3 regions of the Rahnella variigena genome follow, and region 3 is predicted to be linked to each of the others. Evidence: predicted binding sites of a transcription regulator. Region 3 holds the regulator's gene; each other region holds the start of a gene.
The links. Region 3 encodes PurR, which represses purine synthesis genes. Its sites were predicted from a motif close to CANGCAAACGTTTGCNTG; they were not measured.

Region 1 (10,999 bases), 1.5 Mb from region 3:
CGTGTATTGCATTAGGCGAACTGATTCATTCGCGTCTAAGCGGCGAAACGTTGTCTCATGCCATTGCGGTGAGTGAGACGTCAATTCGTACTGTCGCGATGCTGGAAATGACTCAGGCAGGTAAAGAAATGACCGATGAAGAACTCAAGGTCATCCCTGCCGTTGAAGAAGAATGGGACATCCAATGGGAGATTTTTCGCCTGTTGGCTGACTGTGAAGAGCGTGACCTGGAATTAATAAAAGGGTTACGTTCTGACCTGCGTGAAGCCGCTGTCAGTAACATCGGCATAAATTTAGCGCAATAAGGCAAGAAAACGTGATTTAACGCCTGATTTGTCGTGCCTTAAGGCTTCACATCCGCACCCTGTCTGGTCTACATTTGGGGTGCGTAAAAAAAAGTGGCTATCGGTGCGTGTATGCAGGAGGGTGCTGTCAATCGGCATATCCGTCGCACTCGATGCTTTGCAAACGATAAACACACTGTAAAGGATAACTTATGAACAAGACTCAACTGATTGATGTAATTGCGGACAAAGCTGATCTTTCCAAAGCACAGGCCAAAGTTGCTCTTGAATCTACTCTGTCTGCTATTACCGAGTCTCTGAAAGAAGGTGATGCTGTACAATTGGTTGGTTTCGGGACTTTCAAGGTAAATCATCGTAACGAGCGTACTGGTCGTAACCCACAGACTGGTAAAGAAATCAAAATCGCAGCTGCAAACGTGCCTGCGTTCGTTTCTGGTAAAGCTCTGAAAGACGCTGTTAAGTAATTGCTTGCAGTGAAAAGAATAAGCGGAGGGGTTTTTAGGCCCCTTCAGTTTATCACCCCCAGGTTGGTAGCAGGTTTACTGGTGCTCGGTCTGGTGGGTTGTAGTTCTGATAAAGGTTCTGAGTTATTCTTTGCCAGCGGTTATGTTGCTGATCAGGGAATCAACCGGCTCTGGCGTGAAGATACCGCCCAGCACGAGCCTCAAACCATTCTCAACGTCTATAGCCCCTATTTCGGCGGCGATACGATCATCACCCGATACGAATTCCAGCAGGGGCAATTGCACCTGATTAAAGAAACTCATGCCACCAAAACGGATTTGGGCGTCATGCTGCGTTTTGACGAGGGTGGCAATGTCAGCTTTATGCAGCGACAGCTCCCGGAGCGTCGGGAAAAATTATCCTCTGATGAAATCGAACGCTATAAATATGAAGCGTCAAAAATCCTCGACCTGAGCAATGCGCTGCAGGCAGGGAATGTCCGCCTGGTTCAGGCTCGCTGGCGCAAAGGCATCATAACGACCTGCGCAGGTGAACAAGTGACGCCGGCGCTCACTGTCCGTTCACAGGTCTGGCTGGCGAAACGAGCCAGTCGCAGTAATGATAATCTGGGGCTAGCCTGGCTGACGGCACCGCAGGGCAACGAGCTGTTGCTGGTCGCCAATGAAGATTTCTGTAAATGGGAACCGAAAGAGTCTGACCTCTGATCCCGTTTTGATAAAAGAAAAGGCACGCCGAAGCGTGCCTTTGTTGATCGTCGGGACGGAAAAAATTACTGATTACGTTCGCGGTCGATAGCGCGATAACCGATGTCTTTGCGGCAAAAGCTGCCTTCCCAGTGAATATCTTTTGCTAAATCATAAGCGCGTGCCTGAGCCGCTTCCACGGTTTTGCCTAACGCAGTCACACACAATACGCGGCCGCCATTCGTTACCACACGTTCATCCTGCAAGCGGGTTCCGGCCTGGAAGACTTTGCCATCTGGCGCTTCTTCCAGCGGCAGACCGTGGATAACGTCTCCGGTTTTGTAATCGGCAGGATAGCCACCCGCGGCGAGCACGACACCCAGCGACGGGCGCGGATCCCACTCTGATGTTTTATCGCCCAGACGACCTTCAGCACCGGCGAGGCAAAGATCCACAAGATCTGAACGCAGACGCAACATGATCGGCTGAGTCTCCGGATCGCCGAAACGGCAGTTGAACTCGATCACTTTTGGCTGCCCGTCAGCTGAGATCATCAGACCTGCATACAGGAAACCGGTATAAGTGTTGTTTTCTGCCGCCATCCCACGAACGGTCGGCCAGATAACCTGATCCATGACGCGCTGATGAATTTCATCGGTCACTACCGGCGCCGGAGAATAAGCGCCCATGCCGCCGGTATTCGGGCCGCTGTCGCCGTCACCCACGCGTTTGTGATCCTGACTGGTCGCCATCGGCAGCACATTGGTGCCGTCGACCATAACGATGAAACTGGCTTCTTCGCCGTCGAGGAATTCTTCAATAACAATGCGATGGCCTGCATCGCCGAAAGCATTGCCTGCCAGCATGTCGTGAACGGCGTCTTCCGCTTCTTTCAACGTCATCGCAACAATGACGCCTTTACCTGCTGCCAGACCATCAGCTTTGATGACTATCGGCGCGCCTTTGCTGCGCAGATAAGCCAGCGCAGCTTCGATTTCAGTGAAGTTCTGATAATCAGCGCTTGGAATGTTATGTCGAGCCAGGAAATCCTTAGTGAAAGCTTTAGAACCTTCCAGCTGCGCTGCTTCCTGCGTCGGGCCAAAGATTTTCAGACCGGCTGCGCGGAAAGCATCCACCACACCAATTACCAGTGGCGCTTCAGGGCCAACGATGGTCAGGTCAATATCATGACTTTTGGCGAAAGCCAGCAAACCGGCGATGTCAGTGGCGGCGATGTCCACATTTTCCAGCAACGGCTCCAGCGCGGTACCGGCATTGCCAGGCGCAACAAAGACTTTATCAGCCAGAGGTGACTGCGATGCCTTCCATGCCAGTGCATGTTCACGCCCGCCGTTACCGATAATTAAAATATTCATTCGAAGACTCCGGTGAGCGGGCGCATCGCACCCGCTAAAAGAAAATTAATGACGGAAGTGGCGCATGTCGGTGAACAGCATCGCAATGCCGTGTTCGTTTGCCGCGGCGATCACTTCATCGTCACGGATAGAACCGCCAGGCTGAATAACGCAGGTGATGCCTACTGCTGCTGCTGCATCGATGCCGTCGCGGAACGGGAAGAAAGCATCAGAAGCCATGACAGAACCGGCGACTTCCAGACCTTCGTCGGCGGCTTTAATACCGGCAATTTTAGCGGAGTAAACGCGGCTCATCTGGCCAGCGCCGATACCGATGGTCATTTTGTCACGTGCATACACAATGGCGTTGGATTTCACGAATTTTGCGACTTTCCAGCAGAACAGCGCATCTGTGAGTTCCTGCTCCGTCGGCTGGCGCTCTGAAACCACACGCAGATCAGCCGCATCAACCATACCCAAATCGCGATCCTGAACCAGCAGGCCGCCATTAACACGTTTGAAGTCCAGTGCTTTCTGACGATCTTCCCATTGCCCGCAGGTCAGTACGCGAACGTTTTGTTTGGCTGCGGTCAGGGCCAGAGCTTCGGCACTGACAGATGGCGCAATGATCACTTCAACAAACTGACGGCTGATGATGGCTTTTGCTGTTTCGGCATCCAGTTCACGGTTGAAGGCAATAATGCCGCCGAAAGCGGATGTCGGGTCAGTCTGATAGGCGCGCTCGTAAGCGGCCAGAATGCTGTCACCGATGGCCACGCCGCAAGGATTGGCATGTTTAACGATGACGCAGGCCGGTTCAGCAAATTCTTTCACACATTCCAGTGCGGCATCGGTATCCGCAATGTTGTTATAAGAAAGCGCCTTGCCCTGAAGCTGGGTAGAAGTGGCAACCGAAGCCTCGCTGACGTTCTCTTCTATATAGAAGGCCGCGTTCTGATGGCTGTTTTCGCCATAACGCATATCTTGTTTCTTTATATAGTTAAGATTCAGTGTGCGCGGGAACTGTCCGGAAGCGGATTCGGTATCGCCGTGATAAGCCGGCACCATGGTGCCGAAGTAGTTGGCAATCATGCCGTCATAAGAGGCCGTGTGCTCGAAAGCTTTGATCGCCAGATTGAAACGGGTCGCCAGCGTCAGCGAGCTGCTGTTGGAATCCATCTCTTCTATAATAGAAGCGTAGTCGCTGCTCTTCACCACGATGGCGACGTCTTTGTGGTTCTTCGCCGCCGAGCGAACCATTGTCGGGCCACCGATATCAATGTTTTCTACTGCATCTTCCAGTGAACAGTCCGGGCGAGCGACGGTTTGTGCGAACGGATAAAGGTTAACGACCACCATGTCGATTGGCGCAATAGAATGCTGCGCCATAATTTCATCATCTTTCCCGCGACGACCGAGAATGCCGCCGTGAACTTTCGGGTGCAGAGTTTTGACGCGTCCATCCATCATTTCCGGAAAACCGGTGTAGTCAGACACTTCAGTGACTGGCAGGCCGGCTTTAGCCAACAGACTGGCAGTTCCGCCAGTGGAAAGTAATTCAACGCCACGCGAAGACAGGGCCTGGGCGAATTCTACGATACCGGCTTTGTCAGAAACACTGAGCAGGGCGCGGCGGATTGGACGAGATTGTTGCATGGTGGTTGTATCCTTGGCTTTGGAGTCGCAGTAAAGAGCGTTATCGGAGTTCAGTGACGCTTTTCTTCTCTCCTTCTCTTTATATAGAGAAAATTATTGAGAGCAATTTGCAGAAAACGCGGGACTGAGCTCGGATAACTCCCCTCCGGCAACCGGTATTTCATTATTACCCATAAAGGGCTGCGAAAACTGACGCGCGAAATTGTAGCGAAAACGATTGCGCGACGCTCGCAAAATTTGAGATTCCTGCTCCCCTGTGGATAAATCTGTGTAAAACACGGTATAAGCAGTGTGTTTGCTGTGTAATGCAGCAAACAGTGATTTTTCTTAAAATTAGCCCTTGCGGCCTGCTGAGAACTCCCTATAATGCCGCTCCATCGACAGGGAACAACGTGAACAACATCACGAAGTAACCGGGTCGGAAAGATTAAAAACAGCGGCAATCGGATGAAATAAACGGTTGACACTGAATGAGGAAAGCGTAATATACGCCACCTCGAGTTAGCAAGCGAAAGCGCGTAACTCACTGCTCTTTAACAATTTATCAGACAATCTGTGTGGGCACTCACAAGACGATATCAGCCACTTCGGTGGCAAAATATTTATTGACAGCAATGTCAAGTCTTAGAGTGACCAAGCAGTAATTCATTTAGTTGAATTATTACGAAGTAATCTCTGAGCACCGCTTAACTTGTTTAAGCAAATCGAACTTTTAATTGAAGAGTTTGATCATGGCTCAGATTGAACGCTGGCGGCAGGCCTAACACATGCAAGTCGAGCGGCAGCGGGAAGTAGCTTGCTACTTTGCCGGCGAGCGGCGGACGGGTGAGTAATGTCTGGGAAACTGCCTGATGGAGGGGGATAACTACTGGAAACGGTAGCTAATACCGCATGACCTCGCAAGAGCAAAGTGGGGGACCTTCGGGCCTCACGCCATCGGATGTGCCCAGGTGGGATTAGCTAGTAGGTGAGGTAATGGCTCACCTAGGCGACGATCCCTAGCTGGTCTGAGAGGATGACCAGCCACACTGGAACTGAGACACGGTCCAGACTCCTACGGGAGGCAGCAGTGGGGAATATTGCACAATGGGCGCAAGCCTGATGCAGCCATGCCGCGTGTGTGAAGAAGGCCTTAGGGTTGTAAAGCACTTTCAGCGAGGAGGAAGGGTTCAGTGTTAATAGCACTGTACATTGACGTTACTCGCAGAAGAAGCACCGGCTAACTCCGTGCCAGCAGCCGCGGTAATACGGAGGGTGCAAGCGTTAATCGGAATTACTGGGCGTAAAGCGCACGCAGGCGGTTTGTTAAGTCAGATGTGAAATCCCCGAGCTTAACTTGGGAACTGCATTTGAAACTGGCAAGCTAGAGTCTTGTAGAGGGGGGTAGAATTCCAGGTGTAGCGGTGAAATGCGTAGAGATCTGGAGGAATACCGGTGGCGAAGGCGGCCCCCTGGACAAAGACTGACGCTCAGGTGCGAAAGCGTGGGGAGCAAACAGGATTAGATACCCTGGTAGTCCACGCTGTAAACGATGTCGACTTGGAGGTTGTGCCCTTGAGGCGTGGCTTCCGGAGCTAACGCGTTAAGTCGACCGCCTGGGGAGTACGGCCGCAAGGTTAAAACTCAAATGAATTGACGGGGGCCCGCACAAGCGGTGGAGCATGTGGTTTAATTCGATGCAACGCGAAGAACCTTACCTACTCTTGACATCCAGAGAATTCGCTAGAGATAGCTTAGTGCCTTCGGGAACTCTGAGACAGGTGCTGCATGGCTGTCGTCAGCTCGTGTTGTGAAATGTTGGGTTAAGTCCCGCAACGAGCGCAACCCTTATCCTTTGTTGCCAGCACGTAATGGTGGGAACTCAAAGGAGACTGCCGGTGATAAACCGGAGGAAGGTGGGGATGACGTCAAGTCATCATGGCCCTTACGAGTAGGGCTACACACGTGCTACAATGGCATATACAAAGAGAAGCAAACTCGCGAGAGCAAGCGGACCTCATAAAGTATGTCGTAGTCCGGATTGGAGTCTGCAACTCGACTCCATGAAGTCGGAATCGCTAGTAATCGTAGATCAGAATGCTACGGTGAATACGTTCCCGGGCCTTGTACACACCGCCCGTCACACCATGGGAGTGGGTTGCAAAAGAAGTAGGTAGCTTAACCTTCGGGAGGGCGCTTACCACTTTGTGATTCATGACTGGGGTGAAGTCGTAACAAGGTAACCGTAGGGGAACCTGCGGTTGGATCACCTCCTTACCTCAAGATACGCATTGTGCAGTGTCCACACAGATTGTCTGATAGAAAGTAACGAGCAGAAATACCTTAATAGGCTTGTAGCTCAGGTGGTTAGAGCGCACCCCTGATAAGGGTGAGGTCGGTGGTTCAAGTCCACTCAGGCCTACCAATTCGTCCTCATGCTGCGTTGTCGTCACACTCGTTTGCACTTGCAAACGTCGTATGAACTCCGCCTTGCCTGAGAACAAATTGGCTAACTCATCTTGCTGGTGTGTTAGTGATTAAGGTATCTGTAAGTGACTGTATGGGGCTATAGCTCAGCTGGGAGAGCGCCTGCCTTGCACGCAGGAGGTCAGCGGTTCGATCCCGCTTAGCTCCACCATTACCGTACAGCCCCTAAATAATACTTCAGAGTGTATTGGAAACAGTATACTGCGAAGTATTTTGCTCTTTAACAATCTGGAACAAGCTGAAAATTGAAAGTTTACAGCTGAACATCACTCTCCGTAGAAGTACTGAGTGGTGGATTAGTCTGTAACAGAGTCTCTCAAATAATCGCAGCGCGACGGTGGAAACACCTTCGGGTTGTGAGGTTAAGCGACTAAGCGTACACGGTGGATGCCTAGGCAGTCAGAGGCGATGAAGGGCGTGCTAATCTGCGAAAAGCGTCGGTAAGGTGATATGAACCGTTATACCCGACGATACCCGAATGGGGAAACCCAGTGTGTTTCGACACATTATCATTACATGAATACATAGTGTAATGAGGCGAACCGGGGGAACTGAAACATCTAAGTACCCCGAGGAAAAGAAATCAACCGAGATTCCCCCAGTAGCGGCGAGCGAACGGGGAAGAGCCCAGAACCAGAATCAGCGTATGTGTTAGTGGAAGCGTCTGGAAAGTCGCACAGTATAGGGTGATAGTCCCGTACACAAAAATGCATACGTTGTGAGTTCGATGAGTAGGGCGGGACACGTGACATCCTGTCTGAATATGGGGGGACCATCCTCCAAGGCTAAATACTCCTGACTGACCGATAGTGAACCAGTACCGTGAGGGAAAGGCGAAAAGAACCCCGGCGAGGGGAGTGAAATAGAACCTGAAACCGTGTACGTACAAGCAGTGGGAGCCTACTTTGTTGGGTGACTGCGTACCTTTTGTATAATGGGTCAGCGACTTATATTTTGTAGCAAGGTTAACCGAATAGGGGAGCCGTAGGGAAACCGAGTCTTAACTGGGCGTCAAGTTGCAAGGTATAGACCCGAAACCCGGTGATCTAGCCATGGGCAGGTTGAAGGTTGGGTAACACTAACTGGAGGACCGAACCGACTAATGTTGAAAAATTAGCGGATGACTTGTGGCTGGGGGTGAAAGGCCAATCAAACCGGGAGATAGCTGGTTCTCCCCGAAAGCTATTTAGGTAGCGCCTCGTGAACTCATCTTCGGGGGTAGAGCACTGTTTCGACTAGGGGGCCATCCCGGCTTACCAACTCGATGCAAACTACGAATACCGAAGAATGTTATCACGGGAGACACACGGCGGGTGCTAACGTCCGTCGTGAAGAGGGAAACAACCCAGACCGCCAGCTAAGGTCCCAAAGTCATGGTTAAGTGGGAAACGATGTGGGAAGGCATAGACAGCCAGGATGTTGGCTTAGAAGCAGCCATCATTTAAAGAAAGCGTAATAGCTCACTGGTCGAGTCGGCCTGCGCGGAAGATGTAACGGGGCTAAACCATGCACCGAAGCTGCGGCAGCGACGCTTATGCGTTGTTGGGTAGGGGAGCGTTCTGTAAGCCGTCGAAGGTGAACTGTGAGGTTTGCTGGAGGTATCAGAAGTGCGAATGCTGACATAAGTAACGATAATGCGGGTGAAAAACCCGCACGCCGGAAGACCAAGGGTTCCTGTCCAACGTTAATCGGGGCAGGGTGAGTCGACCCCTAAGGCGAGGCTGAAAAGCGTAGTCGATGGGAAGCTGGTTAATATTCCAGCACTTGGTGTTACTGCGAAGGGGGGACGGAGAAGGCTAGGCTAGCCGGGCGACGGTTGTCCCGGTTCAAGCGTGTAGGGGGTGTGATTTGGTAAATCCGGTCGCATATCAACCCTGAGGCGTGATAACGAGCCACTACGGTGGTGAAGTAGTTGATGCCAAGCTTCCAGGAAAAGCCTCTAAGCTCCAGGTAACACGAAATCGTACCCCAAACCGACACAGGTGGTCAGGTAGAGAATACTCAGGCGCTTGAGAGAACTCGGGTGAAGGAACTAGGCAAAATGGTGCCGTAACTTCGGGAGAAGGCACGCTGGCGCGTAGGTGAAGGGACTTGCTCCCGGAGCTGAAGCCAGTCGAAGATACCAGCTGGCTGCAACTGTTTAATAAAAACACAGCACTGTGCAAACACGAAAGTGGACGTATACGGTGTGACGCCTGCCCGGTGCCGGAAGGTTAATTGATGGGGTTATCCGCAAGGAGAAGCTCTTGATCGAAGCCCCGGTAAACGGCGGCCGTAACTATAACGGTCCTAAGGTAGCGAAATTCCTTGTCGGGTAAGTTCCGACCTGCACGAATGGCGTAATGATGGCCAGGCTGTCTCCACCCGAGACTCAGTGAAATTGAACTCGCTGTGAAGATGCAGTGTACCCGCGGCAAGACGGAAAGACCCCGTGAACCTTTACTATAGCTTGACACTGAACATTGAGCCTTGATGTGTAGGATAGGTGGGAGGCTTTGAAGCGTGGACGCCAGTCTGCGTGGAGCCAACCTTGAAATACCACCCTTTAATGTTTGATGTTCTAACTCGGCCCCGTGATCCGGGGTGAGGACAGTGTCTGGTGGGTAGTTTGACTGGGGCGGTCTCCTCCTAAAGAGTAACGGAGGAGCACGAAGGTTAGCTAATCACGGTCGGACATCGTGAGGTTAGTGCAATGGCATAAGCTAGCTTGACTGCGAGAGTGACGGCTCGAGCAGGTACGAAAGTAGGTCATAGTGATCCGGTGGTTCTGAATGGAAGGGCCATCGCTCAACGGATAAAAGGTACTCCGGGGATAACAGGCTGATACCGCCCAAGAGTTCATATCGACGGCGGTGTTTGGCACCTCGATGTCGGCTCATCACATCCTGGGGCTGAAGTAGGTCCCAAGGGTATGGCTGTTCGCCATTTAAAGTGGTACGCGAGCTGGGTTTAGAACGTCGTGAGACAGTTCGGTCCCTATCTGCCGTGGGCGTTGGAAGATTGAGAGGGGCTGCTCCTAGTACGAGAGGACCGGAGTGGACGCATCACTGGTGTTCGGGTTGTCATGCCAATGGCATTGCCCGGTAGCTAAATGCGGAAAAGATAAGCGCTGAAAGCATCTAAGCGCGAAACTTGCCTCGAGATGAGTCTTCCCTGTGGCTTTAAGCCACCTGAAGGGACGTTTAAGACTAAGACGTTGATAGGCTGGGTGTGTAAGTGCAGCGATGCATTGAGCTAACCAGTACTAATGACCCGAGAGGCTTAACCTTACAACACCAAAGGTGTTTTTAGAGACTTGAAGTAGATTTTCAGCTGATTGTTCCGAGATTGGTTCGTATGGCGGAGTGGGATGAGAAATCATGGCACGATGCGGTAGGAATAAAACAGAATTTGCCTGGCGGCAGTAGCGCGGTGGTCCCACCTGACCCCATGCCGAACTCAGAAGTGAAACGCCGTAGCGCCGATGGTAGTGTGGGGTCTCCCCATGCGAGAGTAGGGAACTGCCAGGCATCAAATAAGTGGAAAGCCCTGTACTGACGTACAGGGCTTTTTGCTATGGGGAATTTGGATTTTATTGTTCAATATTTGTTCGAAAATCGTAAGTGTTTACTCGTTTGACGCCTGTTTCTTATCGCATCTTTCCCTTCATTTCCCGTTCTTTATAACCAGATCCTCTAAATTAATAACTGAAGCTGAAACATTTTCACTTACCACTTGCAAGCTCGACATCTTAAACAAAACCCGTTATCTTCGGCTATCTAGAAGTCTAAACGTATAAATGGATGCAGTGAGGAAGTTGTTATGCCGATCCGGGTTCCAGATGAACTACCAGCCGTGAATTTCCTGCGCAATGAGAACGTCTTTGTCATGACGTCATCACGTGCGAAAACCCAGGAGATCCGTCCTCTTAAGGTGCTGGTTCTCAACCTGATGCCGAAGAAAATTGAGACCGAAAATCAGTTTTTACGGCTGCTTTCAAACTCGCCTCTTCAGATTGATGTACAGCTGCTGCGCATCGATAGCCGTGAGTCTAAAAACACCCCCGCAGAGCATCTGAACAACTTCTATT
Region 2 (10,999 bases), 780 kb from region 3:
GGCGCAGGGCACCTGCCAGCAGTTAGCCCGTGCTGGCATCTGGCCGGCCCTGAAAGCTATTGCCACGCCAATTCGTGATATCCACGTCAGTGATCGCGGTCATGCGGCTTTTGTGAATCTCAATGCCGCGCATTACGGCGTGGAAGCGCTCGGGCAGGTGGTCGAGTTGCATGAAGTCGGCAAACGGCTGTTTGCCATGCTGAAAAATGCCCCCGGCGTCACGCTGCATTGCCCGGCAAAAGTCACCGATGTCGCGCGTTCTCAGGATTCTGCCAGTGTCACGCTTGATACCGGTGAAACGCTGACCGCGCAGCTGCTTGTCGCCGCGGACGGTTCGCATTCTTCGCTGGCAAAAGCCTGCAATATTGGCTGGCAGCGTGAGGATTATGGTCAGATCGCTGTCATTGCCAACGTGGCAACCAGCGAGCCGCACCACAATCGTGCTTTTGAGCGCTTCACAAAACACGGGCCGCTGGCACTGCTGCCGATGTCCGATGGACGCAGCTCGCTGGTCTGGTGTCATCCGCGCGAAGCGAAAGAAGAGATTGATCACTGGAGCGAAGCGCAGTTCCTCAGCGAGCTGCAAAAAGCATTTGGCTGGCGTCTGGGCACCATAAAACAGGCCGGTAAACGTTTCAGCTATCCGCTGCAATTACAGCAAGCCAACAGTCATATCAGCCATCGTCTGGCACTGGTCGGCAATGCAGCACAAACGCTGCATCCGATTGCCGGACAGGGCTTTAACCTCGGGCTGCGTGACGTCATGACGCTGGCGGAAACGCTGGCTAACGCGACGGCGAATGGCAGCGATGTCGGCAGTTACCGCGTACTGAGTGACTATCAGCAGCGTCGTCAGCCCGATCAGCAGGCAACCGTCGGCGTGACCGATGGCCTGATCCACCTATTTGCCAACCGCTGGCTGCCGTTAATGGTCGGACGTAATCTCGGTTTACTGGCGATGGAAGGCATTACGCCCTTGCGCGATGCGTTTACCCGCAGAACTTTAGGTTGGGTTGACCGTTAAGCCTTACAGGAAAAATTATGCAATCTTTTGATGTGGTTATCGCCGGTGGCGGAATGGTTGGTCTGGCGCTGGCGTGTGGTTTACAGGGCAGCGGTCTGCGCGTGGCGGTGCTGGAAAACAAGCTGCCGGATCTCGATTCACCGCTACCGGACCAGCCGGGTTTGCGGGTTTCAGCTATTAATGCTGCCAGTGAACGTCTGCTGAAATATATCGGCGTCTGGGACAACATTATTGCTCAGCGTGCAAATGCCTATCAGGGGATGGAAGTCTGGGATCGCGACAGCTTCGGTAAAATCGCGTTCCGTGGCGAAGAGTACGGTTTCAGCCATCTCGGCCACATCATTGAAAACCAGGTGATACATCGCGCATTGTGGCAGCGTGCGGAAAAATCTTCCGACATCACTTTGCTCGCGCCGGCTACATTGAAAAATGTGGCGTGGGGCGAAAACGAGGCGTTTATCACCCTCAGCGATGATCGTCAGCTCACCGCACGGTTAGTGGTCGGCGCGGACGGCGCGCAGTCGTGGCTGCGTCAGCACGCGGATATCCCGCTGACATTCTGGGATTATCGCCATCATGCACTGGTTGCGACCATCCGCACTGAAGAACCGCACCAGTCTGTTGCACGCCAGGTCTTCCATGGCGAAGGCATTCTGGCATTTCTGCCGCTGGCCGATACCCATTTGTCTTCTATTGTCTGGTCAGTTTCGCCGGATGAAGCACAGCGCCTGAGCGCGCTGGAGCCTGAAGAGTTCAACAAAATCCTCGCCAGTACCTTTGACCTGCGTCTGGGTATTTGTACCTTAGAAAGCGAGCGCCTGACCTTCCCGCTGACCGGTCGTTATGCCCGCAGCTTTGCCGGACCACGTCTGGCGCTGGTGGGCGATGCGGCGCATACCGTGCATCCGCTGGCCGGTCAGGGCGTCAACTTAGGTTTCATGGATGCCGCAGAACTGGCATCTGAAATCAGACGACTGCAAAAAGAAGGCAAAGATTTCGGCCAGCACATGTATTTACGCCGTTACGAGCGACGCCGCAAACACAGCGCCGCGCTGATGCTGGCAGGGATGCAGGGCTTCCGCGAACTGTTTGCCGGTGACAATCCTGCCAAAAAACTGTTGCGGGATATCGGCCTGACGCTGGCGGATTCTCTGCCGGGCGTGAAACCGAAACTGGTGCGTCAGGCGATGGGGCTGAATGATTTACCTGAGTGGTTACAGGACGATTCACTTCGATTGAAATAATCTAATTTCAGCTCAGTTTTTCCATTACATTTTCTAATCCGGGGCCGGATTTCTCATTCTGCAAATGGTGAGAAATCCGGCCTTGTCGTTATATAACATCGACACTTTTGATGTTTATTTGTAGATTTTGCGTCACAAACCCCAGTTTGCCAGTCAAAAACTCTGCACAATGCCCTTGTGAAATCACTGACATTTATCCCGCTCTGCATATTTTAACTTATGGTTAGCAGGGAGATTCAGTGGTAAGTTCGAGCGAGGGTATCGTTTGCGCGGTGTGCTGTTTATGCACTTAATTAAATGAGGAATAAGATGGTTAAGCAGACTCAGCTTTATGAACAACATGTTGCGTGCGGCGCGCGTATGGTCGATTTCCACGGCTGGATGATGCCTTTGCATTATGGCTCCCAGCTGGATGAACACCACATCGTGCGTCAGGATGCCGGTATGTTTGACGTCTCGCACATGACCATTGTCGATCTCCACGGTGCCCGTACCCGTGAATTCCTCCGTTATCTTTTGGCGAACGATGTCGCCAAACTCACCGTTCCCGGCAAAGCGCTGTACACCGGCATGCTCAATGCGTCCGGCGGCGTGATCGACGACCTGATCGTTTACTTCCTCAACGAAAATTATTTCCGTCTGGTGGTTAACTCCGCTACACGCGAGAAAGATCTGGCATGGATTTCGCAGCATGCAGAACCGTACGCTGTTGAACTGACGGTGCGTGATGATCTGGCGCTGGTCGCTGTGCAGGGGCCGCAGGCGAAAGAAAAAGCGGAAACCTTGTTCACCGCTGAACAAAAACAAGCGGTCGCGGGCATGAAGCCGTTCTTTGGCGTTCAGGCGGGCGATCTGTTTATCGCCACCACCGGTTATACCGGCGAAGCGGGTTATGAAATCGCGCTGCCGCAAGAGCAGGTGGCGGATTTCTGGCAGAAACTGCTGGCCGCAGGCGTGAAACCCGCCGGTCTGGGCGCGCGCGACACGCTGCGTCTGGAAGCTGGCATGAATCTCTACGGTCAGGAAATGGACGAAGGCGTGTCACCGCTGGCGGCCAACATGGGCTGGACCATCGCCTGGCTCCCGGAAGACCGTAACTTTATTGGCCGTGACGCACTGGAAAGACAGCGTGAGCAGGGCACTGAACAGCTGGTTGGCCTGGTGATGACCGAAAAAGGCGTATTGCGTAACGAACTGCCGGTGCGATTCACCGACAGCGCGGGCAACACGCTGGAAGGCGTGATCACCAGCGGCTCATTCTCTCCGACGCTCGGCTACAGCATTGCACTGGCGCGCGTTCCGGCGGGCATTGGCGAAAACGCTATTGTGCAAATCCGTAACCGCGAAATGCCGGTAAAAGTCACTAAGCCAGGTTTTGTCCGTAACGGCAAACCGCTGGTGCAGTAAAGAATTCGTAATAAAAATTATCCAGTTAACGCTGAATTAAGCACTTTTTTGGAGAAAATAACATGAGCAATGTTCCAGCAGATTTGAAATACGCCTCTTCCCACGAGTGGGTACGTTCAGAAGGCAACGGCGTTTACACCGTAGGCATCACCGAACACGCGCAGGAATTACTGGGCGACATGGTTTTCGTTGATCTGCCAGAAGTCGGTCGCGAAGTGGCTGCCGGTGAAGACTGTGCCGTAGCTGAATCCGTCAAAGCGGCGTCAGATATTTATTCTCCAATCAGCGGCGAAATCGTTGCAGTTAACGGCGAACTGGAAGGTTCTCCGGAGCTGGTCAACAGCGAGCCATACGGCACCGGTTTCCTGTTCCAGATTAAAGCGTCAGACGAAAGCGAACTGGCTAAGCTGCTTGATGCAGATGCCTATTCAGCATCCATTGAAGACTAATTAAACACTGTTTACCCGCCCCGCAAGCCGCTTGCGGGGCAGATCCCGACCCGTAGCTTTTGTCAGTATCCCAAGACACCTCCAGCAGATTTCAGGAATGCGTAGCAAATGACTCAGACTCTCAGCCAACTCGAACACAGCGAAGCCTTTATCGGCCGCCATATCGGTCCGTCTTCTCAGCAGCAACAGCAAATGCTGGAAACGGTCGGTGCGGATTCCTTAAACGCGCTGATCCAGCAGATCGTTCCGGTCGATATCCAGTTGCCGGGGCCACCGGCCGTCGGCGATGCCGTGACGGAACATCAGGCGCTGGCTGAGCTGAAAGCCATTGCCAGCCAGAACCAGCGTTATAAATCCTACATCGGTATGGGTTACAGCGCGGTGCTGACGCCGCCGGTTATCCTGCGCAATATGCTGGAAAATCCGGGCTGGTATACCGCGTACACGCCGTATCAGCCGGAAGTGTCGCAGGGCCGTCTTGAAGCATTGCTGAACTTCCAGCAACTGACGTTAGATCTGACCGGTCTGGATCTGGCTTCTGCTTCTTTGCTCGATGAAGCGACTGCCGCCGCCGAAGCGATGGCGCTGGCAAAACGTGCCAGCAAACTGAAAGACGCTAACCGTTTCTTCGTGGCGGACGACGTGCACCCGCAAACGCTGGATGTGGTACGCACCCGTGCGGAAACCTTTGGTTTTGACATCATCGTTGATAAAGCGGAAAAAGTGCTCGAGCTGGAAGGCGTGTTCGGCGTGCTGTTGCAGCAGGTTGGCACCACCGGCGAAGTTCATGATTACACCGCGCTGCTGGGCGAACTGAAATCCCGCAAAATTATTACCAGCGTTGCCGCTGATATTATGGCGCTGGTTCTGCTGGCCGCACCGGGCAAGCAGGGCGCAGACGTGGTCTTCGGTTCCGCGCAACGCTTTGGTGTGCCGATGGGCTACGGCGGTCCGCACGCGGCCTTCTTCGCGTGCGTAGACGAATTCAAACGTTCCATGCCGGGCCGTATCATCGGGGTTTCCCGTGATGCCGCGGGCAAAACTGCACTGCGTATGGCGATGCAGACACGCGAGCAACATATCCGCCGCGAAAAAGCCAACTCCAACATTTGTACCTCGCAGGTTTTACTGGCGAACATTGCCAGCCTGTATGCGGTATTCCACGGCCCTGAAGGCCTGAAACGCATTGCGTCACGCATTCATCGTCTGACCGACATTCTGGCCGCTGGCCTGAAACAGGGCGGCCTGACGCTGCGTCATAACAGCTGGTTCGATACGCTGACCGTTGAAGTTAAAGACAAAGCCGCCGTGCTGGAACGCGCGCTGAGTTTCGGTCTGAACCTGCGTACTGACATTCACGGCGCAGTCGGTATCACTCTGGACGAAGCGACGTCCCGCGAAGACGTTCAGATTCTGTTTGCTGCCCTGCTGGGTGACGACAACGGTCTGGATATCGACAAACTGGATAAAGCTGCATCGACCGACAGCAACTCTATTCCTGCGGCGATGCAGCGTGTGGATCCGATTCTGACCCATCCGGTATTTAACCAGTACCACAGCGAAACCGAGATGATGCGTTATATGCACCGTCTGGAGAAAAAGGATCTGGCGCTGAATCAGGCGATGATCCCGCTGGGTTCCTGCACCATGAAACTGAACGCTGCGGCAGAAATGATCCCTATTACCTGGCCGGAATTTGCCGAGCTGCACCCGTTCTGTCCGACAGAACAGGCTGGCGGTTATCAGCAAATGATTGGTCAGCTGTCACAATGGCTGGTTCAGCTCACCGGTTACGACGCTGTGTGTATGCAGCCAAACTCCGGCGCACAGGGCGAATACGCCGGTCTGCTGGCGATTCGTCGTTACCACGAAAGCCGTAACGAAAGCGGTCGTCACATCTGCCTGATCCCAAGTTCAGCGCACGGTACCAACCCGGCTTCCGCGCAAATGGCGAGCATGACCGTGGTGGTAGTCGCGTGTGACAAACAGGGCAACATCGACCTGAGTGACCTGCGTGAGAAAGCCGCGAAAGCGGGCGACGAACTGTCATGCATCATGGTGACGTATCCGTCAACGCACGGCGTTTACGAAGAAACCATCCGTGAAGTTTGCCAGATTGTGCATCAGTACGGCGGTCAGGTTTATCTCGACGGCGCGAACATGAACGCGCAGGTCGGCATTACGACTCCGGGTTACATCGGCGCGGACGTCTCGCACCTTAACCTGCATAAAACCTTCTGTATCCCTCACGGCGGCGGCGGTCCGGGCATGGGCCCGATTGGTGTGAAATCACATCTGGCTCCGTTCGTTCCGGGTCACAGCGTGGTGCAGATTGACGGCGTGCTGACCCAAAACGGCGCGGTTTCTGCGGCTCCGTTCGGCAGCGCTTCCATCCTGCCAATCAGCTGGATGTACATCCGCATGATGGGCGCGGAAGGTCTGAAACAAGCCAGCCAGGTGGCAATTCTGAATGCCAACTACATCGCGACCCGTCTGAAAGACGCCTATCCGGTGCTGTATACCGGCCGTGATGGCCGTGTGGCGCACGAATGCATTCTGGATATTCGTCCGCTGAAAGAGACGACCGGTATCAGTGAAATGGATATCGCCAAGCGTCTGATCGACTACGGATTCCACGCGCCGACCATGTCCTTCCCGGTTGCCGGTACGCTGATGGTTGAGCCGACCGAATCCGAAAGCAAAGTGGAACTGGATCGCTTCATTGATGCGCTGCTGGCAATTCGCAGTGAAATCGACCGTGTAGCGAAAGGCGAATGGCCGCTGGAAGACAACCCGCTGGTGAACGCGCCGCACGTGCAGAATGAACTGGTCAGTGACTGGAACCATCCGTACACCCGCGAAGTGGCGGTATTCCCGGCCGGTTACGACAATAAATACTGGCCGACCGTGAAACGTCTGGATGACGTGTACGGGGACAGGAATTTGTTCTGTTCGTGTGTACCGATGTCAGATTACGAGTAAGACTCCGTTCTGCTCCTCTCTGAGAAGGGTGGGGAATTAAAAACTCGGTCTGCTCCCTCCCCTGCCAAGGGGAGGGCTGGGGTGGGGTATTAAGGTAAGAATCCAAAAATTAAAGTTTGCTTTGTCAAAGTGTTAGTCCTTAAAACCCCCTCCCAACCTCCTCCTTCGCAGGGGGAGGTGTAAGCACTTTGCTCACTTCCCCCACTGGAGTATTCAATGAAAATCGCTCTCGTCACCGGCGCCAGCCGCGGCATTGGCCGTGCAACGGCTCTTCTTCTTGCGCAGCAGGGTTACGCCGTCGGTGTAAATTACCTGAATAACGAAACCGCAGCACAATCTGTTATCGATGAAATCCATCAGGCTGGTGGCAAAGCAATTGCGCTGAAGGCTGATATTGCCGATGAAGCGCAGGTTGTCGCGATGTTCAAACAGCTCAGCGCCGAACTCGGCCCGATCACCGCGCTGGTGAATAATGCCGGGATTTTGTTCCAGCAGACCACCATTGAAAATCTCTCCGCCGAACGTATCAATAAAGTCCTGTCTACTAACGTGACCGGGTATTTCCTGTGCTGCCGAGAGGCGGTGAAAATCATGTCGCATAGGCATGGCGGAAAGGGCGGGGCAATTGTGAATGTGTCCTCAGCGGCTTCCCGTCTGGGCGCACCGGGCGAATATGTCGATTACGCGGCATCGAAAGGCGCGGTGGATACCCTGACCACCGGTCTGGCGCTGGAAGTGGCGGCTTACGGTATTCGCGTAAACTGCGTGCGTCCCGGCCTGATTTATACCGAAATGCATGCCAGCGGCGGAGAGCCGGGGCGTGTCGATCGCGTGAAAGCCAATCTGCCGATGCAGCGCGGCGGTCAGCCGGAAGAAGTCGCACAGGCAATTTCCTGGCTGCTGTCGGATTCCGCCTCTTACGCCACCGGCAGCTTTCTCGAGCTGGCAGGCGGCAGGTAATCAGAATCAGTCACCGATAACGGGGATCACTCCCCGTTCACTCCCCTTAAACGGTCAACTCCACACAATCGGTCATTAACGGTCATCAGATTGCGCGAGGAATTGTGACCGTTTGCAAATCTGTTGCTGTCTTGTTGCAACGCAAATGACGATTTAATGCCGTTCCCGCCACAGATCCAAACTTTAACATTTCATCTTTTCTCACCTTTTCGTGACAACTATCACAGGACGATTGTGGCAAAAAATGCGCACATTCGCCTTTGAGGCACTGCGCATTCCGTAAATACCCGGCTGCGTATCCTATTTGACATCGGGAAAGAGGAATCACCACATGCTGCCAGTAGAGCGACATCGTTATATCACCGAAATTCTCAGCCAGCGCGGACGCATCCTGGTACAGGAAGTGGCGCAGTTATGTCGCATCTCGCTGGAAACCGCGCGGCGGGATCTGGCGCTGCTGGAAAAGCGTGGCGTGCTGTTACGCAGCCACGGCGGCGCGGTGTTTATGGAGCATTCGGCGGGCGAAAAAACCTATGTGCCTTCGCAGATTGAACAGGGTGAATCCTTCCGTGACCGCAGTAATCAGTCGCCGGACAGTAAAACGCGCATCGCCAAACGGGCGTTACAGCTAATCAATCCCGGCGATTGCCTGCTGCTCGACAGCAGTTCCAGCAGCTGGTTTCTGGCGCGTCAGTTGCCCGATATTCAGCTGGTGGTGCTGACCAACTCGGTTCACATCATCCAGACGCTGGCGGTGAAAGCTAACGTGCGGGTGATCGGACTGGGCGGTGAATACTCGGCGAAATACGAAGATTTCGTCGGCGTACTGGCCGAGCAAATGCTGAAAGAGTTCGTCATCAACAAACTGTTTTTCTCCTGTCACGGCATCAGTCACGAAGGCGGCATCCGTGAAAGTAACGAGCATCATGCGCGGCTGAAACAGCAAATGCTGCTTTCCTCCGAGCACAAAATTTTGCTGGCTGACTCCAGCAAATTCGGCCGCCGCTCCTTTGCGCGGATCTGCCACTACCGGGAAATCGACACACTGATAACAGACCATCTGGAGGATGAAGAATTCCGCCAGGAACTGGCCTGGAGCAACGTTAACGTGATTGAAGTTTCTCCGTCACCCCTACAGAAAAAAACTAAAAACAGCCGCAACGGCCCGTTAGCTGCGGCACATAACTGACCTACCAGGAGAGTAAACATGATCAAGAAATCCGTTCTTGCCTGCCTGTTCGCCACAGCCATGTTGTCCCTGTCTGCGCACGCCGCCGACAAAATCCGCATGGGTGTGGTGGTGAAAGTCGGCGGTAACGCCTGGTTCAACGCGATGGAAGCCGGGATCAAAAGCGAAGCGGCCAAACGCGGGATCGACGCGTGGCAGGTCGGGCCGACCAGCGCGGATCCGGCGTTGCAGGTGCGTGCGATTGAAGATCTGATCGCCCAGAAAGTGGATGTGATCGGCGTAGTGCCGAACGATGCCCGCGTGCTGGAGCCGGTACTGAAACGCGCCCACGACGCCGGGATCAAAGTCATCGTGCATGAATCACCGGATCAGAAATATGCCGACTGGGATTTCGAAATGGTCGACGCCACGCAGCACGGCATTAACCACATGGTCGCGCTGGCGCAGTGTATGAAAGAGAAAGGTGATTACGCGGTATACGTCGGAAGTCTTACCGTGCCACTGCATCAGAAATGGGCCGATGCCGCCATCAATTACCAGAAAGAACACTATCCGAATATGCATCTGGTCGGCGACAAATTTGGCGTGGGTGAATCGCTGGATGACAGCATCCGTACCACCAACGACCTGATGTCCAAAGACGCCAACCTGAGAGGCATTCTGGCTATCGGTTCACAAGGCCCGATTGGCGCAGGTCGCGCGGTGCTTAACCGTGGCAAAACTGACGACATCTGCGTGTTCGGGCCATTCAGTCCGGGTCAGGGCGCCAGTCTGGTGAAAGCCGGCGCCATCAAAGGCGGCTTTATCTGGAACCCGATGGTCGCCGGTGAAGTCTTTGTGCGCATCGCCGAGAAGCTGGAGAAAGGCGAAAAAATCACTGACGGCATGACTATTGAAGGCATGGGCAAAGTGAAAGTCGACGAGGCAACGCGCACCATTCTGGGCAACGAAACCGAAAGCCTGGACAAAGCGAACTTGCCGAAACTGGTCAAAATGGGGCTGTAATCATGGCAATCTCCGAGATCATTCAAACAGACAGCGCGCCGCTGATTGATGTGCAAAACCTGTCGGTGACCTTTGGCGGGCAGCGTGCGCTCAACGACATTTCCCTGCGGCTGATGCAGGGCGAAGTTCACTGCCTGGCGGGCACCAACGGCTGCGGGAAAAGTACGTTGATCAAAGTGATCTCGGGGGTTTATCAGCCGGATAACGGCTGCCAGATCACGCTCAGTTCGCCCTCGCAGGGCAGCCAGAGTTTCAGCAAGCTGAGTCCGGATCAGGCGCGGCAGTTTGGCGTGCAGGTGATTTATCAGGACTTGTCGTTGTTCCCGAACCTCAGCGTGTTCGAGAACATCGCCTTCGACCACAACTTACAGGGGCTGATGGGCTGGTATCGCCCGTCACGTCTGCGGGAAACCGCACAGCGCATTCTGACTGAACTGAATTACACACTGGATCTCGACAGCAAAGTCTCGACGTTGCCGATTGCCCAGCGCCAGCAGGTGGCGATTTGCCGGGCGCTGGTCGCCGATGCGCGATTAGTGATTATGGATGAGCCGACCGCCTCGCTGACCCGAACTGAAGTGAATCAGCTGTTGCGCACTGTGCATTACCTGAAAAGCAAAGGCATCAGCGTGGTGTTCGTCAGCCATCGTCTCGATGAAGTGCTGGAAATTTCCGACAGCGTGACGGTTATCCGCGACGGTAAAAAAGTCGGGACATTCCCGGCCTCAGAAGTCAGCAG
Region 3 (10,999 bases):
ATTCCCCAAGCTTTGAACCCACCCGAATCGTCGCTGCCACACCGAGTGAAAGCGGTACGACAAACATTAGTGAGCCGACGTTAAGGGCTATCTGATGGCTGGCCACGGCCACGATCCCCAGCGGAGAAACCAGCAGGGCCACGATAGCGAACAGCGTGACTTCGAAGAACAATGCAAGCGCAATCGGCAGGCCCAGTTGTGAAAGACGGCGTAGTGTCGCCCAGTCGGGTTTGGCAAAACGCGAAACAGGCTGAGTGTCACGCAGGGCACGGTTATGACGGACATAAAATCGCATCATAAAGAACATTACCCAGTAGACGGTTCCCGTGGCGACGCCGCAGCCGACACCGCCAAGGGCAGGCGCGCCGAATTTACCGTAGATGAAAATATAGTTAACGGGAATATTCACCAGTAAACCGATAAAGCCAAATACCATCCCCGGCTTGGTTTTGGACAAGCCTTCGCACTGGTCGCGCAGCACCTGGAAGAACAAGTAACCAGGTGCGCCCCACATGATGGCATGCAAATAACCGACAGCCTTTTCTTTCAGCTCCGGATCAATATTGTGCATCAGGCCGAGGATATGGTCGCAGTGATAGAGTACGGCGATGACCAGCACGGACACGCCGGAGGCCAGCCAGAATCCCTGCTGAACCTGATGACCAATTTTGTCGCGACGACCGGCACCGTTTAAATGCGCGATGGTGGGCGTCAGGGACAGTAACAAACCATGTCCGAATAAGATCGCGGGCAACCAGATGGAGGTCCCGACGGCGACGGCGGCCATGTCCGTGGCACTGACCGAACCGGCCATTATGGTGTCGACAACGCCCATGGAAGTCTGAGCGATTTGCGCAAGGATGACCGGAATGGCAAGCGCTAATAAAATCCGCGCCTCTGCAAGGTACTTCTGCACAGATACACCTTTTTTTGTTGATTATATTGAATAAAAAACGCCACGAAGGGTGGCCATAAAGAGTGGGAAATAGTCCGAAGATTGTACATTGTCGGTATTTTTAAGCAAACAAAGCTGTTAACGAGCGGTTAAATAATGAAATGAAAGCAGACCGTGCTATTTCTGCCCGTGAGGATTTGGCTTTCCATTAAATCTGCGGCAAACTGACAACAGTGTCGTTTTTAATACAACAGACTTATGAATTGAGGAAAGGCTATGTTTACCGGAATTGTTCAAGGAACCGGAACCGTCGTATCGATCGACGAAAAACCTAATTTCAGAACCCACGTTGTTCGCATGCCGGAAGATATGCTCGACAATCTGCAACTGGGTGCTTCTGTTTCTCATAATGGCTGCTGCCTGACGGTGACAGAGGTCAATGGTGACCTGGTCAGCTTCGACCTGATCAAAGAAACGCTTCGTCTGACCAATTTGGATGATCTCAACGTCGGCGACTCTGTGAATCTGGAACGTGCTGCGCGTTTCAATGATGAAATCGGCGGCCATCTGATGTCGGGACATATTATTTGTACCGCGGAAGTGGCGAAGATTTTGACATCTGAAAATAACCGGCAGATCTGGTTCCGTATGCCACATGAAGATCTGATGAAGTATGTATTACATAAAGGTTATATCGGCATTGATGGTATTAGTCTGACCGTCGGCGAAGTTACCCGTACTCGTTTCTGCGTACATCTAATTCCGGAAACGTTGCAACGTACCACGCTGGGGACTAAACGTTTGGGGGATAAAATCAATATCGAAATCGACCCGCAGACTCAGGCAATTGTCGATACGGTCGAACGCGTTCTGGCCAGCCGTGAAGCTGCAATTGCTACCGCGCAAGCCATGATCGAGAAGTCTGAATAACATCATTTTCAGCCAAATATTTTCCAGAGACTGCAAAAAAGAAAAACCGGACTTTCAGGTCCGGTTTTTTATGTCGTTTAGTTGCTGTTAATGAGGGTTAACGTGGAACGCGCATTCCGCCGTCAACGCCTTCAGGACTGAATACCACTTGCCAGAGCTGAATATCACGAGCCCTGAATGCCCCTGCGCAGGCATTGAGATAATACGTGAACATGCGGTGGAAACGATCGCCATATTTTTCTGCCAGTTCAGGCCAGTGTTTCTGGAAACGTTCATGCCACGCCATCAGTGTACGGTCATAATCCGCGCCGATATTGTGCCAGTCTTCCATGACAAACAAAGATTCGCTGGTTTGCGCAATTTGCTGAACAGAAGGCAGGCAGCCGTTCGGGAAGATATATTTATCAATCCACGGGTCGACGTTAAGATCTGTTTTGTTAGAACCAATAGTGTGCAGCAGGAAAATGCCGTCAGGTTTGATATTACGTTTGGCGACATTAAAGTATGTCTGGTAATTCTTCGGACCGACATGCTCGAACATCCCGACCGAGACAATCCGGTCAAACTGATCGTTGAGGTCACGGTAATCCTGTAGGAGGATCGTGACATCCAGTCCTTCACATCTTTTTTGCGCGAGCTTTTGTTGTTCTGCGGAAATAGTGACACCAACGACACTGACACCATAATTGCGTGCCGCAAACTCTGACAATCCACCCCAGCCGCAACCAATATCGAGCAAACGCTGCCCCGGTTTTAATTGCAGTTTATCGCAGATCATTTTGAGTTTTGCTTCCTGCGCTTCTTCCAGCGTTGTTGCTTCTTTCCAGTAGCCACAGGAATATTGCATATACGGGTCGAGCATCAGCGTGAATAAATCGTTGCCCAAATCATAATGCTCTTTGCCGACAATCCATGCACGTTTACGCGATTGCAAATTGGTAAGGCGTGCCGCGGCTACCCGCAGAGTGTCTTTAAAATGGTGGGGGAGTTTATTTTCCAAACCTGCACGGAGAACACGCTGGAAAAAAATATCAAGGCGGTCACATTCCCACCAACCATCCATATAGCTTTCACCCAGACCCAGAGAACCTTCCTGTAAAACACGCTTAAAAAAGTCAGTGTTTTTTACTTTAAGGTCGAAAGGGCGATTACCATTTACCTGGATGTCTGCCATCGCCAGCATTTCACTGGCTATCCGATACCACTGATTATCCTGAATGCTTAGGTCTTCTATACACGATGAACTCATAGCTTCTCCATCACTTTCTCTTCTGACTTATTAACCTGCCGGGAAAAGCAAAGGCTATTTTTTGCAGGTCTTTATGAGAACAGACGACTAGCGCCTCGTCCGATATCCGACACCAACAGAGGAAATTTAGAAGAACGCCTGCGGGCACAAGTCACGCAGGAAAATCATCCTTGAAAAACGTACTAGAAAAAATAGTGTGACGCATTCCGCGCGTCCGGTTTAAGTATGTAATAAAAGTTTTGTAAAAATGCTATTTTATTGGGTTTTGTTGAGTATAGGCTCGCCGGCAGGCATTCTCAATAGTTAATCGTCACGAATGAAAATGACCAGTAAGTGATTGTAACTTATGGTCATTATAACGATTAACTTTCAAGGCTTACTCAGGCTTCCTGCTCCGACTTTTGCTCTGTATATTGCGGATTTTTGTGCCGCACAGACATCCACCGGCCCAAAACTACCAACAATAGTGTAGACAGCATGGTGGTGACTGTCGCTATTAATGGTTGCGCAATAAATGCGGAAACCAGCAAACTGGCGAGGAAACACAATCCCAATTGCAGGGTATTTTGCAACGCAGCCGCTTTCCCTGTATTAGCAGGAAATGGCATTAATGCATTTGCCACAACAATTGGATAGATTGCGCCATTCACCAGAGCCATGAAACAGAACGGGATCAACAAGCTCACCAACCCGGCATCAGTGAACATGGCGACACAGAACAGACCCGTAACACTCAGACCATATCCTGTCAGCAGCCAGGGTAAAATTTTATTCCCATCTACCTTACTGATAAGCAACCGGCAGCCGAAACCACCGAGCAGGAAAGCGATGGTCTGCGGAACATAGCTCAGGCCAATCACGCCCGGCGAATAACCCATATCACTCAGAATAAACGGTGAACCTGTCAGCCAGGCAAAGAAACCGGCGGAACAGGCAGCGTAAATCATGACATTACCGCTGTAAACGCGCGACTTCAGCAACGTGCCAAAGCCCGCTTTTTCGTCAGATTTGTGTTCTGCCGGCTTATTTTCCCGCAGCGTGAAGGTGGCGATAAGCAACAGGGCGGCGACCGCAGTCAGCAGGGCAAATATCGCTTCCCAGTCAAAATGATTGAGCACCCAGGCGCCAAGCAAAGGAGCCAGCGCCGGCGAAAGTGCCACTAAAGGCATAATGCTGGCGAAGGTTTTTTTAGCGACATCCGCTGAAAAACGGTCCACCACGATTGCCTGCCAGGTCACTGCGGCGGCACAGACGCCCATGGCCTGTAAGAAACGCAGCGCCAGAAGGGCGCGCACGTTCTCGACCCAAATCACGCCCAGGCAGCCGACGGCAAACAGTGTCAGACCGAGCAGTAAAACCGGTTTGCGGCCAATGCGGTCTGACAGCGGTCCCCACAGCAATTGTCCGATGGCGAATCCGCCGAGAAAAATACTCAGGCTGGCGCTGATCATTCCCGGACTGGTCATCAGGCTAGTTTGCATTGCGCTGAACGCAGGAAGGTACATATCTGTGGCTAAAAAGCCGAGCATGCTCAGGCCAGCCAGATAGAGCATAAATCCAAAGGAGGGTTTCATTATTATCTCGTTAATTTATTTATTGCAGATGATTTGATGCAGGGATCTGTTCGGAGGCAGATTTTAACGCTTTGATAACAGCGTTGTGAAACGTTAATATTTGCACTCTGCTATCAAAAATATTGAAGGCTAAAATATGTGGTCAGAATACGCTCTGGAAGTCGTTGATGCGGTGGCAAGAACCGGAAGCTTCAGTGCGGCGGCACAGGATCTACATCGGGTGCCTTCTGCCATCAGCTATACCGTTCGTCAGCTCGAACAATGGCTGGCGGTGCCCTTGTTTGAACGTCGACACCGCGACGTCGTTTTAACGCCAGCGGGCAAAGTTTTCGTTGATGAAGCGCGGGTTCTGATAAAAAAAATGATAGCTACACGACGCCAGTGTCAGCAGGTTGCCAACGGCTGGCGGGGCGAGTTACGTATTGCTGTCGACAGAATTGTTAAACCGGCAAGAACCCGGCGTCTGGTGCTGGATTTCTATCGTCATTTTCCTGATACGGAACTGATTATTCATTCCGAAGTGTTTAATGGTGTGTGGGACGCACTGGTTGACGGACGTGCTGATGTGGCAATCGGTGCGACGCGGGCGATACCGGTTGGTGGTCGTTTCAGTTTTCGCGACATGGGGTTTATGGACTGGCACTGCGTGGTCAGCCCGCAGCATCCGCTGGCGCAGTTACCGGGTGCGCTCAGTGATGACCAGCTCAGGCCTTATCCCGCATTGTGTCTTGAAGATACCTCGCGGACGTTGCCCAAGCGTGATACCTGGACACTCGATAACCAGCGGCGTCTGGTTGTGCCGGACTGGACCTGCGCGCTTGAATGTCTGAGTGAAGGTTTATGTGTGGGAATGATGCCGGTACATCGCGTGAGCCATCGCATTGAGCAGCAGACATTGCAGGTTCTGGCGCTGGAGAATACCTTCCCTGACAGCCCGTGTTGCCTGACGTGGGACCAGAGTAATCCGTCACCTTCACTGGCGTGGTTGCTGGAATATATGGGTGATACAGAAACGATGAACCGTGAATGGTTGCGGGACTGAGAAATAAAACGCCTGCAAAAGCAGGCGTTATAAAAGATTAAAGGCAAACATTAACGGCGATAGTCACGGTACGGGCCATCGGCCACCGAACGACGCTCAACCAGTTTCGGATGCACCTCGATGGTCTGTGATTCTTCACGTTTGCTGACGATGCGGTCGAGCAACATAGTAAAGGCCATCTCACCCAACCGTTCTTTCGGCTGATGGACGGTCGTCAGTGCCGGAGAGAAGTACCGCGCATTACGCACGTTATCGTAACCAATCACCGAAATATCTTGCGGGACGCGCAATCCGAGTTCATCAGCGGCGCAAATTGCGCCCATCGCCATGACATCACCCCCGCAGAAGACGGCGGTGGGGCGTTGTTTCTGCATCAGAATCTTATGCATCGCCTGATAACCTGACTCCGGCTCGAAATCGCCCTGAACCACCCATTCTTCGCGAAGCGGGATATTGGCTTCCGTCAGCGCTTTGACAAAACCCTGGAAACGACCGCCGCCGGTGTTACGCGCCAGTTGTCCCGGGATCACGCCAATATCACGATGCCCGCGTTCGATCAGATAGCGTCCGGCCATATATCCGCCTTCGAAAGCATTGTCGATAATGCTGTCGGTGAAGTTTTTGCGCGCTTCGCCCCAGTCCATGACCACCATCGGAATCGAACGATACTCTTCAAGCATATTAAGTAATTCATCAGGGTATTCCGCGCACATGACCAGCAGACCATCGACGCGTTTTTGCGCCAGCATTTGCAGATAGGCCTGTTGTTTTTCCAGATTATTGTGCGAGTTACACAAGATCAGCGTATAGCCTTTGGAGAAGCAGCTGTTCTCGACGGCTTCAATCACCTCGGCGAAATAGGGCGCTTCACTGGAGGTTGCCAGCAGACCAATCGTCTTGGTGTTATTCACTTTAAGACTACGGGCTACGGCACTCGGCGAATAATGTAGCTCTTTAATGGCAAGCAGCACCGCTTCCCTGGTTTCTTCGGCGACGAAACGTGTTTTATTGATGACGTGCGACACGGTTGTAGTGGAAACGCCAGCGCGCTTTGCGACATCTTTAATCGTTGCCATGTAAAGAATGACTCCTGAACTTCCGTGCTTCAGCACGTTAGCATTATGTTAATCGTTTGCTTGCGCTGATTACACTGCGGACATCTAAAAGGGCAGTGTAATCATTGGGTGGATTCTTCAGAATGAGGCGTGAAATGCTCTCGGGTGAAATCGACCGGCACACAGGCGTGTTAACCGACAATTTTCTCTTATAATGCATGAAAGTGGAAGTAAAATTGTCATGTTCACATTTTCATTCAGCAGAAGATTTTAAAAGTGAATTATGCGAAAATGCGTTGGCACACATTTAGTGTGGCTAAAAGAAACGCCACAACTTGATCCGAAAGGGGGTTTGATGGACAGCAACCTGAAATTATCGTTGATCACCACGGTATGCGCTTTGCTCATGATTATCGCTTTCAGCTTCACGGCAGTGATGAACTAATCTGGCACTAAGACAGTAGTGAGACGCAACAAAAAAGGGCGATACCTTTCACAGGAATCGCCCTTTTCAATTTTACGCAGTGACCGTTACCGCCGATACTCTTCCCTGCAGAAACTCTTCGTTAAGTGCTATTCAATGGCTGATTAGCGAAACTTCAGACTTAACGAATTGTTTATTATCGGATTGTTTTTGGGGTCATTACCCGACGTGCGCCAACATAGTGGTCTTGCCAGTAATCATCGCCCAGTGAGGTGATTTTGATGTCTTCACCGGTTCTTGGCGACTGAATGAATTTGCCGTTGCCAACATAAACACCCACATGATCCGCTGCGCCGCGGTTGTTGATTCTGAAGAACACCAGATCACCGCTTTCAAGTTCGCCGCGTTTCACCGGCGCTGCATCGCGCAGGTGGTACATCTCGTTTGCCGTGCGCGGCATTTTAATGCGGATCAAATCTTTATAAGCGTAATAGACCAGACCGCTGCAATCAAAACCGGTATTCGGAGAAGTTCCTCCCCAGCGATAAGGTTTGCCGACCTGGTGCATCAGCTTAGTCATCGCCGTTTGTTGTGCGTGCTGATAGCGTTTTTTATGTGTCGCACTCAGCGTAATAGGTTTGGTGTCTTCTTCGCGTAATTTTTTACCTTTACGGTGTCGGCCATACGCTTCTTTCTTGCTGACTTTTTCACTGCTGTTTTTGGCAAGCGCTCGTGATTTAGTGGCTTTATCTGTCTTTTTCTCGGCCCGCGTTGTCCTGAGTGTTTTTTCTTTTTTGCTTTCGGCCCGGGTTGTTTTAACGCTTTTCTCAGAAGTTGTCTTGCGCCTGACCAGTTCGGTGCTGCTGACCTTCTTCGATTTTGATGTTTTTTCCTGAGTCTTTTTCTCTGTCACCGGTGCGACTTTTGTTTTTTTACTGGTTTTCGCAGCCACTGTTTTTCGCTTTCGCCTTTCTTCCGGCGTCAGGGAATTAACATGACTCTTTCGCTGATCGGCAGAGACGCGGGTCTGTGGCGACGCATGAGCCATATTAAGAAACAGCTGGGTAAAGAGCAGCACAAAAAGCGTGAACAGTAAGCGCATAGCTTCGTTACCATGAGTGGTTGGGTTAAACATCAGGGATGTCAGAGTATTGCCTAAAAGAACCCGACAAAAAAGCACGAATTGACTCGATTCTAGATCATATTGTGAGAAAAAGTTAATAGCTTTTTTTATGTCGAAATATCCGCCATTTTTAGTCAAAAAAATAACCGTTTTTCATCAGGTTAATATTTGAGATAAAGAATGCGATTTGGCAAATCTGACATTATCGTCGAACGGCAAAAATGTTATTCTCGATGAATCTTTAAATATGTGATGTTCAGCGCAGCCGCCAAAAATTGTTTAATAAAATGCCAGTATTGAGAAAGACCCCACAAAAAATGGCGTTTTTATCTGATGGCTGGCGTCGTTACAATAGAAAGTATTGTGTTTGCGCACCGTTTTTGGGTGCCGCGCGTGATGAGTAATGACCGTGACAGCCTGTACCGGCTTGAGGAAGCAAGAAATGACTACTCCAACTATTGAAAAAATTCAGAAGCAAGTTTCTGAAAACCCGATCCTGCTTTACATGAAAGGTTCTCCAAAGCTGCCAAGCTGCGGTTTTTCCGCTCAGGCTGTTCAGGCGCTTTCAGCCTGTGGCGAACGTTTTGCTTATGTTGATATTTTGCAGAACCCGGATATCCGCGCAGAAATGCCAAAGTTTGCTAACTGGCCAACTTTCCCGCAGTTGTGGGTTGATGGCGAACTGGTCGGCGGTTGTGACATCGTGGTTGAGATGTTCCAGCGCGGCGAACTGCAGCAGCTGATTAAAGAAACTGCTGAAAAATACAAATCTTCTGAAGAGTAATTCTAAGAAGGCCGCCGTCCTTTGAGGAGGGTGAAAACAAAAAGAGCGACATTGCGTCGCTCTTTTTTATGTCTGGATCCAGCCAGCCGTACGGATTACTGCTGATTTTCCTGCTGCGCGGCTTCGTCTTCCGCTTCTTCTGCAGTCAGGGGCAACGGCCAGCCGCCAAGACGCTTCCAGCGGTTCACCAGCTCACAGAACAGCTCAGCAGTGCGTTCTGTGTCATACAGTGCAGAGTGAGCCTGACTGCTGTCAAACACCATTCCCGCGCTGATACAGGCTTTTGCCAGCACCGTTTGCCCGAGCACCAGTCCGCTTAACGCCGCAGTATCAAATGTGGCGAAAGGGTGGAACGGGTTACGTTTCAGCCCGGCGCGCTCGGCTGCCGCCATCAGAAAACTGTGATCGAAATTCGCGTTATGCGCCACGATGATTGCGCGGTTACAGTTTTGCTCTTTCATCCCTTTGCGGATGACTTTAAAAATCTCGTGCAGGGCTTCATATTCACTGACTGCGCCGCGCAACGGGTTGGTCGGATCGATACCGTTAAACGCCAGCGCTTCCGGCACCAGTACCGAACCTTCAAAAGGTTCTACGTGGAAATGCACGGTCTCATCGCTTTGCAGCCAGCCGTCCTCATCCATCTTCAATGTGATTGCTGCAATTTCCAGCAGCGCATCGGTTTGGGCATTAAATCCGGCAGTTTCAACATCAATGACTACCGGATAAAAACCACGAAAACGGCCTCTCAGGGCGTTAATGTCACTATTCTCGGCCATTAGTTTCTTATCTTCATCGAATTCAGCGCGCATTATGACAAATTTTGCCGTTCGTTGCAGGGCTGCGGCAAAAATTGGGCAATAAAAAAGGGCGCATTTGCGCCCCTTTCAGCATTCAGGGGGATCAGTTGCCCAGACCCTGGCCCGCATGTTTGGATTCGATCAGCTCGATTTTGTAACCGTCCGGATCTTCAACGAATGCGATAATGGTGGAGCCGCCTTTAACCGGACCGGCTTCACGGGTCACTTTGCCACCCGCATTACGGATGTCATCACAGGTTTGTGCCACGTTATCGACACCCAGAGCGATGTGCCCGTAAGCGGTGCCGATGTCGTAGCTGTCAACGCCCCAGTTGTAGGTCAGTTCAATGACTGCGCCTTCGCTTTCATCGGTGTAACCGACGAATGCCAGGGAGTATTTGTATTCAGTGTTTTCGCTGGTGCGCAGCAGGCGCATGCCTAACACATCGGTATAGAAGCTGATTGCGCGTTGCAGATCGCCAACACGAAGCATGGTATGGAGTAAACGCATAGGTTCCTCTTTATTTGCAGGATGAGAATTATCGGTTCAAGCCTAACTGATAGAGACCATTTTGTCTGTAAAACGACGCTCGGTTGCTGAAGGCCTGAACAAAAAAAGCAGCAGAAGGAGGGCCTCTTCTGCTGCAAGGATGGTGTTACTCTTTTTTAATCATTACAGCGTCGGGTAGTCGGTGTAACCCTGAGCACCGCCGCCGTAAAAGGTTTCTGGTTGTGGATCGTTAAGCGGAGCGTGGGATCTCAGGCGTTCAACCAGATCCGGGTTAGCGATATAGCTGCGACCGAAAGCCACGGCGTCGATGTAACCTTTTTCGATAAGTTCTTCGCCTTTCTCAGCGGTATAAGCGCCGGCCCCGACAATCACGCCCTGATAATGAGCGCGGATCACCGCACGGAATTCAGCCGAGTAAGGTTTACCGCCTGCCCAGTCAGGTTCAGAAATATGCAGATAAGCGAGTTTACGTTTGTTCAGCTCATCCAGCAGATAGATAGCTGCCTGCTCCTGATCTTCACCGTTATCCAGCCCGTTAAACGGACCCATTGGTGAAATACGGATACCCACACGGTCTGCGCCGATAGCGCCGATAGCGGCATCGACCACTTC

Region 1: the regulator PurR is predicted to act here: its motif matches at 4,671-4,688, upstream of purH (bifunctional phosphoribosylaminoimidazolecarboxamide formyltransferase/IMP cyclohydrolase).
Region 2: the regulator PurR is predicted to act here: its motif matches at 2,523-2,540, upstream of gcvT (glycine cleavage system aminomethyltransferase GcvT).

The regions. Positions count from the first base shown of each region.
Region 1 is NZ_NSDJ01000001.1:1,059,968-1,070,966, forward strand. Features, by position in the region: gene CKQ54_RS04920 (YjaG family protein) at 1-305, shown strand, start outside; gene hupA (nucleoid-associated protein HU-alpha) at 497-769, shown strand; gene CKQ54_RS04930 (DUF1481 domain-containing protein) at 821-1,474, shown strand; gene purD (phosphoribosylamine--glycine ligase) at 1,540-2,829, opposite strand; gene purH (bifunctional phosphoribosylaminoimidazolecarboxamide formyltransferase/IMP cyclohydrolase) at 2,875-4,464, opposite strand; rRNA gene CKQ54_RS04945 (16S ribosomal RNA) at 5,178-6,720, shown strand; tRNA gene CKQ54_RS04950 (tRNA-Ile) at 6,792-6,868, shown strand; tRNA gene CKQ54_RS04955 (tRNA-Ala) at 7,006-7,081, shown strand; rRNA gene CKQ54_RS04960 (23S ribosomal RNA) at 7,291-10,199, shown strand; rRNA gene rrf (5S ribosomal RNA) at 10,324-10,439, shown strand; gene metA (homoserine O-acetyltransferase MetA) at 10,732-10,999, shown strand, end outside.
Region 2 is NZ_NSDJ01000001.1:1,758,011-1,769,009, forward strand. Features, by position in the region: gene ubiH (2-octaprenyl-6-methoxyphenyl hydroxylase) at 1-1,024, shown strand, start outside; gene ubiI (FAD-dependent 2-octaprenylphenol hydroxylase) at 1,042-2,268, shown strand; gene gcvT (glycine cleavage system aminomethyltransferase GcvT) at 2,578-3,675, shown strand; gene gcvH (glycine cleavage system protein GcvH) at 3,738-4,124, shown strand; gene gcvP (aminomethyl-transferring glycine dehydrogenase) at 4,233-7,106, shown strand; gene CKQ54_RS08060 (SDR family oxidoreductase) at 7,323-8,066, shown strand; gene CKQ54_RS08065 (DeoR/GlpR family DNA-binding transcription regulator) at 8,398-9,255, shown strand; gene CKQ54_RS08070 (substrate-binding domain-containing protein) at 9,274-10,260, shown strand; gene CKQ54_RS08075 (sugar ABC transporter ATP-binding protein) at 10,263-10,999, shown strand, end outside.
Region 3 is NZ_NSDJ01000001.1:2,539,970-2,550,968, forward strand. Features, by position in the region: gene CKQ54_RS11895 (MATE family efflux transporter) at 1-916, opposite strand, end outside; gene CKQ54_RS11900 (riboflavin synthase subunit alpha) at 1,172-1,825, shown strand; gene cfa (cyclopropane fatty acyl phospholipid synthase) at 1,923-3,074, opposite strand; gene punC (purine nucleoside transporter PunC) at 3,455-4,648, opposite strand; gene punR (DNA-binding transcriptional activator PunR) at 4,785-5,690, shown strand; gene purR (HTH-type transcriptional repressor PurR) at 5,741-6,766, opposite strand; gene cydH (cytochrome bd-I oxidase subunit CydH) at 7,101-7,190, shown strand; gene CKQ54_RS11930 (C40 family peptidase) at 7,366-8,271, opposite strand; gene CKQ54_RS25990 (hypothetical protein) at 8,626-8,754, shown strand; gene CKQ54_RS11935 (Grx4 family monothiol glutaredoxin) at 8,735-9,076, shown strand; gene rnt (ribonuclease T) at 9,172-9,888, opposite strand; gene gloA (lactoylglutathione lyase) at 9,980-10,387, opposite strand; gene nemA (alkene reductase) at 10,550-10,999, opposite strand, start outside.